3 regions of the Paenibacillus sp. FSL F4-0236 genome follow, and region 1 is predicted to be linked to each of the others. Evidence: a T-box and tRNA genes for the amino acid it is inferred to sense, from the RefSeq annotation. Region 1 holds a T-box; the other regions hold tRNA genes.
What was found. The T-box of region 1 lies ahead of ileS (isoleucine--tRNA ligase). A T-box ahead of a tRNA ligase gene usually reads a tRNA of that ligase, here a tRNA-Ile.
Positions count from the first base shown of each region.

Region 2: it has a tRNA-Ile gene. The T-box ahead of ileS (isoleucine--tRNA ligase) is inferred to sense a tRNA for this amino acid. The anticodon was not compared.
Region 3: it has a tRNA-Ile gene. The T-box ahead of ileS (isoleucine--tRNA ligase) is inferred to sense a tRNA for this amino acid. The anticodon was not compared.

Region 1 is NZ_JBBOBK010000001.1:791,623-793,884, forward strand. Features, by position in the region: gene NSQ29_RS03610 (DivIVA domain-containing protein) at 1-171, shown strand, start outside; T-box leader at 413-687, shown strand; gene ileS (isoleucine--tRNA ligase) at 1,074-2,262, shown strand, end outside.
Region 2 is NZ_JBBOBK010000001.1:6,006,649-6,008,910, reverse strand. Features, by position in the region: rRNA gene NSQ29_RS26765 (16S ribosomal RNA) at 1-1,122, shown strand, start outside; rRNA gene rrf (5S ribosomal RNA) at 1,247-1,363, shown strand; tRNA gene NSQ29_RS26755 (tRNA-Ile) at 1,409-1,485, shown strand; tRNA gene NSQ29_RS26750 (tRNA-Ala) at 1,507-1,582, shown strand; rRNA gene NSQ29_RS26745 (23S ribosomal RNA) at 1,721-2,262, shown strand, end outside.
Region 3 is NZ_JBBOBK010000004.1:535-2,796, forward strand. Features, by position in the region: rRNA gene NSQ29_RS31465 (16S ribosomal RNA) at 1-1,057, shown strand, start outside; rRNA gene rrf (5S ribosomal RNA) at 1,182-1,298, shown strand; tRNA gene NSQ29_RS31475 (tRNA-Ile) at 1,344-1,420, shown strand; tRNA gene NSQ29_RS31480 (tRNA-Ala) at 1,441-1,516, shown strand; rRNA gene NSQ29_RS31485 (23S ribosomal RNA) at 1,687-2,262, shown strand, end outside.

The DNA of each region.
Region 1 (2,262 bases):
GCTATTGAGACTGAAGAATTGCGTAAGCAAGCTTCGATCTATCGCACTCGTTTCCGCACATTGGTGGAAGCACAGCTCGAGCTGTTGTCACAGGATGACTGGAATGCCTTGGAGAGTCGTGAGGCAAGCGAGAACGTAACCTTTAAGGATGATGTTCTACATCGTATCTAATGCACTATGATGAATGAATGCTGCTTGAATTTATAGGGGGGAATTCCCTCTAATTTATAATTTCATGCTATAATCGGCTAAATAGAGGGAGTTATTCCCTCTATTTTTATTTTCCGCTAAAATCGATCATAATAAAGTATTCCGCCTGCACAGGTATACTCCTAATTGCGGATTTGGCTAGCGGTTGTTGACATTTAGACTTAAAAAGTCTATAAATAGAACATATCTGTATAATGTTTATATGTATTCGATGACGGGACAAGTACGACAAGGTAACGTTCTCCAGAGAGTCGGCGATTGCTGAGAGCCGATTGTTCGAACCCTGCCGGAAGATCTTCCCCTAGAAGTTAAGCTGAAGCGTTGATCGTGCGTAAGCTTAGCCGTCCGCCGGACGTTACACCGGACCTGTGCATGAGATTTACGCGCAGGACTGAGATTGTGCTGAATACACTCCCCTTAAGGATGTGCTCATGCGCAGAATTAGGGTGGTATCGCGAGCGTTGTCTCGCCCCTTTGGGGGTGGGATGACGCTTATTTTGTTGTTCCGGGGTGGCCATCCCCCTAAATCCCCCTTTCTAAGGGGGACCCCAAGGGCTGCCGCCTTCTGGACACCCGCAATGTAAAGCCTCGTGCAAACGGGTACGGTGGTGGAAGCGAACGGACTCATGTGGCTGAAGGAGCGGCCCTTCTTAGGCTCCCCTGGCGGGTTCGCCTGCGGGGCCTTCACTGCTAGAGCAGACCGGCGTTTCACTCGCCGGTCCCAGTGGCACCCCGAGCCAGTGCTGCCCTGCGGGATCGCAGCTCGGGTACCGAAGACAAGAGCTGAATGCGCCAGCTGAACCAGACTGCCCAAGGATCGAAAAGAGCTTTACAGACTAAACCATGAAAGGATTGACCATCACATGCAAAAAGTAGATGTCAAAGAAAAAGCGCGGGCAAGAGATGTCCGCATACTCAAGAAATGGAGCGACGAAAATACGTTCCGTAAATCGATGGAGAATCGTGAAGGACGTCCGAACTATGTATTTTACGAAGGTCCTCCAACAGCGAACGGTGCACCGCATATCGGGCACGTGCTGGGCCGTGTAATCAAGGATTTCATCGGTCGTTACCAAACGATGAAAGGTTACCGCGTGGTACGTAAAGCGGGCTGGGATACACACGGTTTGCCAGTAGAACTAGGCGTACAAAAGAAGCTTGGCATCTCCGGCAAACAAGAGATCGAGGAATATGGCGTAGAAAAATTCATTCAGGAATGTAAAGACAGCGTCTTCGGTTATGAGAAGCAATGGCGCGAGTTTACAGAGGGTATCGGATACTGGACGGATCTAGATAATCCTTACGTAACTTTGAATAACACGTATATCGAGAGCGTGTGGAACATCTTGGCTACTGTGCATGACAAAGGGTTGCTCTACCGCGGACACCGCGTTAGTCCTTACTGCCCAAGCTGTCAGACTACCCTAAGCTCCCATGAAGTAGCCCAAGGCTACAAGACTGTCAAGGATCTCAGTGCGACTGCAAAGTTTAAACTGGATGACAGTGGAGACTACGTACTAGCTTGGACGACTACACCTTGGACGCTGCCAGCACATATGGCGTTAGCCATGAACCCTGACATGGATTATGTACGTGTACAACAAGAAGACGGTATCTACATTGTTGCCAAAAATTTGGTGGAGGAAGTAATGAAAGGCGAGCACACAGTCCTTTCTACACATAAAGGTTCCGATTTTATCGGTAAAACTTACGCTCCTCCATTCGGATACATCAAGGCAGAGAAAAGCAATGTCATCGTAGGTGCTTCCTTCGTTACAGATTCCAGTGGTACAGGGATCGTACACATGGCACCAGCGCATGGTGAAGATGACTACAAGACTTGCCGCGAGAACGGCATCAGCTTCGTGAACGTAGTTGATAATTCCGGTAAGTATACGGATGTAGTGTCTGATTTTGCTGGACGCTTCGTGAAAGATTGCGATTTGGATATCGTTAAAGCTTTGTCTGAAAAAGGACTGCTTTACGGCAAAGAAAAATACGAGCACAGCTATCCGTTCTGCTGGCGTTGTGATACACCACTCTTGTACTACG
Region 2 (2,262 bases), 5.2 Mb from region 1:
ATCGTAAAGCTCTGTTGCCAGGGAAGAACGTCCGGTAGAGTAACTGCTATCGGAGTGACGGTACCTGAGAAGAAAGCCCCGGCTAACTACGTGCCAGCAGCCGCGGTAATACGTAGGGGGCAAGCGTTGTCCGGAATTATTGGGCGTAAAGCGCGCGCAGGCGGTCATTTAAGTCTGGTGTTTAAACCTTGGGCTCAACCTGAGGTCGCACTGGAAACTGGGTGACTTGAGTACAGAAGAGGAAAGTGGAATTCCACGTGTAGCGGTGAAATGCGTAGATATGTGGAGGAACACCAGTGGCGAAGGCGACTTTCTGGGCTGTAACTGACGCTGAGGCGCGAAAGCGTGGGGAGCAAACAGGATTAGATACCCTGGTAGTCCACGCCGTAAACGATGAGTGCTAGGTGTTAGGGGTTTCGATACCCTTGGTGCCGAAGTTAACACAGTAAGCACTCCGCCTGGGGAGTACGGTCGCAAGACTGAAACTCAAAGGAATTGACGGGGACCCGCACAAGCAGTGGAGTATGTGGTTTAATTCGAAGCAACGCGAAGAACCTTACCAGGTCTTGACATCCCTCTGAATCCACTAGAGATAGTGGCGGCCTTCGGGACAGAGGAGACAGGTGGTGCATGGTTGTCGTCAGCTCGTGTCGTGAGATGTTGGGTTAAGTCCCGCAACGAGCGCAACCCTTAACTTTAGTTGCCAGCAAGTAATGTTGGGCACTCTAGAGTGACTGCCGGTGACAAACCGGAGGAAGGTGGGGATGACGTCAAATCATCATGCCCCTTATGACCTGGGCTACACACGTACTACAATGGCCGGTACAACGGGAAGCGAAACCGCGAGGTGAAGCCAATCCCATCAAAGCCGGTCTCAGTTCGGATTGCAGGCTGCAACTCGCCTGCATGAAGTCGGAATTGCTAGTAATCGCGGATCAGCATGCCGCGGTGAATACGTTCCCGGGTCTTGTACACACCGCCCGTCACACCACGAGAGTTTACAACACCCGAAGTCGGTGGGGTAACCCGCAAGGGAGCCAGCCGCCGAAGGTGGGGTAGATGATTGGGGTGAAGTCGTAACAAGGTAGCCGTATCGGAAGGTGCGGCTGGATCACCTCCTTTCTATGGAGAATCGTCTTCTGCAATGAAGACATTCAAATCGGAAGTTAAACTTCCATTATAGAACCTTCGGGTTCGAACACTCACTCGTGTTCAGTTTTGAAAGAGCAAGTCTCTTTCGTATGCGTTTGGTGGCGATAGCGGAGGGGTTCCACACGTACCCATCCCGAACACGACCGTTAAGCCCTCCAGCGCCGATGGTACTTGGACCGAAGGGTCCTGGGAGAGTAGGACGCCGCCAAGCGGACAACCATTCTTTGGTTGATTCACAATATTATATATGTTATATGGGCTTTTAGCTCAGTTGGTTAGAGCGCACCTCTGATAAGGGTGAGGTCGGTGGTTCGAGTCCACCAAGGCCCACCATATGACATTATATCCTTTTATGGGGCCATAGCTCAGCTGGGAGAGCGCCTGCCTTGCAAGCAGGAGGTCAGCGGTTCGATCCCGCTTGGCTCCACCATAATTTTAATTCGATACCTTCTTTAAACTTGATCCTTGAAAACTGGATACCGAAACGAATTTGCGTTTTAGAACATCTTTTAGCAACTTGTGTAAACAAGTAAATGTTATTAGTGAGATTTTTCTTAGGAAAAATCGAGGTTAAGCTAATAAGAGCACACGGAGGATGCCTAGGCGCCAGGAGCCGACGAAGGACGTGGCGAACAACGAAACTGCCTCGGGGAGCTGTAAGCAAGCTTTGATCCGGGGGTGTCCGAATGGGGAAACCCAGCTGTGGTAATTCGCAGTTACTCATCTCTGAACACATAGGAGATGTAGAGGCAGACCAGGGGAACTGAAACATCTAAGTACCCTGAGGAAGAGAAAACAATAGTGATTCCGTCAGTAGCGGCGAGCGAACGCGGAACAGCCTAAACCTAAGAGCTTGCTCTTAGGGGTTGTGGGACGTCTCACATGGAGTTACAAAGGAATATGGTAGGTGAAGAGGTCTGGAAAGGCCCGCGATAGAGGTAAAAGCCCTGTAGCCTAAACTGTGTTCTCTCCGAGACGGATCCCGAGTAGTGCGGGGCACGTGAAACCCCGTATGAATCCAGCAGGACCATCTGCTAAGGCTAAATACTACCTGGCGACCGATAGTGAAACAGTACCGTGAGGGAAAGGTGAAAAGCACCCCGGAAGGGG
Region 3 (2,262 bases), on a different contig from region 1:
TGAGAAGAAAGCCCCGGCTAACTACGTGCCAGCAGCCGCGGTAATACGTAGGGGGCAAGCGTTGTCCGGAATTATTGGGCGTAAAGCGCGCGCAGGCGGTCATTTAAGTCTGGTGTTTAAACCTTGGGCTCAACCTGAGGTCGCACTGGAAACTGGGTGACTTGAGTACAGAAGAGGAAAGTGGAATTCCACGTGTAGCGGTGAAATGCGTAGATATGTGGAGGAACACCAGTGGCGAAGGCGACTTTCTGGGCTGTAACTGACGCTGAGGCGCGAAAGCGTGGGGAGCAAACAGGATTAGATACCCTGGTAGTCCACGCCGTAAACGATGAGTGCTAGGTGTTAGGGGTTTCGATACCCTTGGTGCCGAAGTTAACACAGTAAGCACTCCGCCTGGGGAGTACGGTCGCAAGACTGAAACTCAAAGGAATTGACGGGGACCCGCACAAGCAGTGGAGTATGTGGTTTAATTCGAAGCAACGCGAAGAACCTTACCAGGTCTTGACATCCCTCTGAATCCACTAGAGATAGTGGCGGCCTTCGGGACAGAGGAGACAGGTGGTGCATGGTTGTCGTCAGCTCGTGTCGTGAGATGTTGGGTTAAGTCCCGCAACGAGCGCAACCCTTAACTTTAGTTGCCAGCAAGTAATGTTGGGCACTCTAGAGTGACTGCCGGTGACAAACCGGAGGAAGGTGGGGATGACGTCAAATCATCATGCCCCTTATGACCTGGGCTACACACGTACTACAATGGCCGGTACAACGGGAAGCGAAACCGCGAGGTGAAGCCAATCCCATCAAAGCCGGTCTCAGTTCGGATTGCAGGCTGCAACTCGCCTGCATGAAGTCGGAATTGCTAGTAATCGCGGATCAGCATGCCGCGGTGAATACGTTCCCGGGTCTTGTACACACCGCCCGTCACACCACGAGAGTTTACAACACCCGAAGTCGGTGGGGTAACCCGCAAGGGAGCCAGCCGCCGAAGGTGGGGTAGATGATTGGGGTGAAGTCGTAACAAGGTAGCCGTATCGGAAGGTGCGGCTGGATCACCTCCTTTCTATGGAGAATCGTCTTCTGCAATGAAGACATTCAAATCGGAAGTTAAACTTCCATTATAGAACCTTCGGGTTCGAACACTCACTCGTGTTCAGTTTTGAAAGAGTAAGTCTCTTTCATATACGTTTGGTGGCGATAGCGGAGGGGTTCCACACGTACCCATCCCGAACACGACCGTTAAGCCCTCCAGCGCCGATGGTACTTGGACCGAAGGGTCCTGGGAGAGTAGGACGCCGCCAAGCGGACAACCATTCTTTGGTTGATTCACAATGTTATATATGTTATATGGGCTTTTAGCTCAGTTGGTTAGAGCGCACCTCTGATAAGGGTGAGGTCGGTGGTTCGAGTCCACCAAGGCCCACCATATAACTTTATATCTTTTATGGGGCCATAGCTCAGCTGGGAGAGCGCCTGCCTTGCAAGCAGGAGGTCAGCGGTTCGATCCCGCTTGGCTCCACCATAAGTTTTAATTCAATACCTTCTTTAAACATTGATCCTTGAAAACTGGATACCGAAACGAATTTGCGTTTTAGAACATTTTTTAGCAACTTGTTTAAACAAGTAAATGTTATTAGTGAGATGATTCCAAAAGAAATGTCATTGTATGATATTTTCCTGCGGAAAAATCAAGGTTAAGCTAATAAGAGCACACGGAGGATGCCTAGGCGCCAGGAGCCGACGAAGGACGTGGCGAACAACGAAACTGCCTCGGGGAGCTGTAAGCAAGCTTTGATCCGGGGGTGTCCGAATGGGGAAACCCAGCTGTGGTAATTCGCAGTTACTCATCTCTGAACACATAGGAGATGTAGAGGCAGACCAGGGGAACTGAAACATCTAAGTACCCTGAGGAAGAGAAAACAATAGTGATTCCGTCAGTAGCGGCGAGCGAACGCGGAACAGCCTAAACCTAAGAGCTTGCTCTTAGGGGTTGTGGGACGTCTCACATGGAGTTACAAAGGAATATGGTAGGTGAAGAGGTCTGGAAAGGCCCGCGATAGAGGTAAAAGCCCTGTAGCCTAAACTGTGTTCTCTCCGAGACGGATCCCGAGTAGTGCGGGGCACGTGAAACCCCGTATGAATCCAGCAGGACCATCTGCTAAGGCTAAATACTACCTGGCGACCGATAGTGAAACAGTACCGTGAGGGAAAGGTGAAAAGCACCCCGGAAGGGGAGTGAAATAGAACCTGAAACCGTGTGCTTACAAA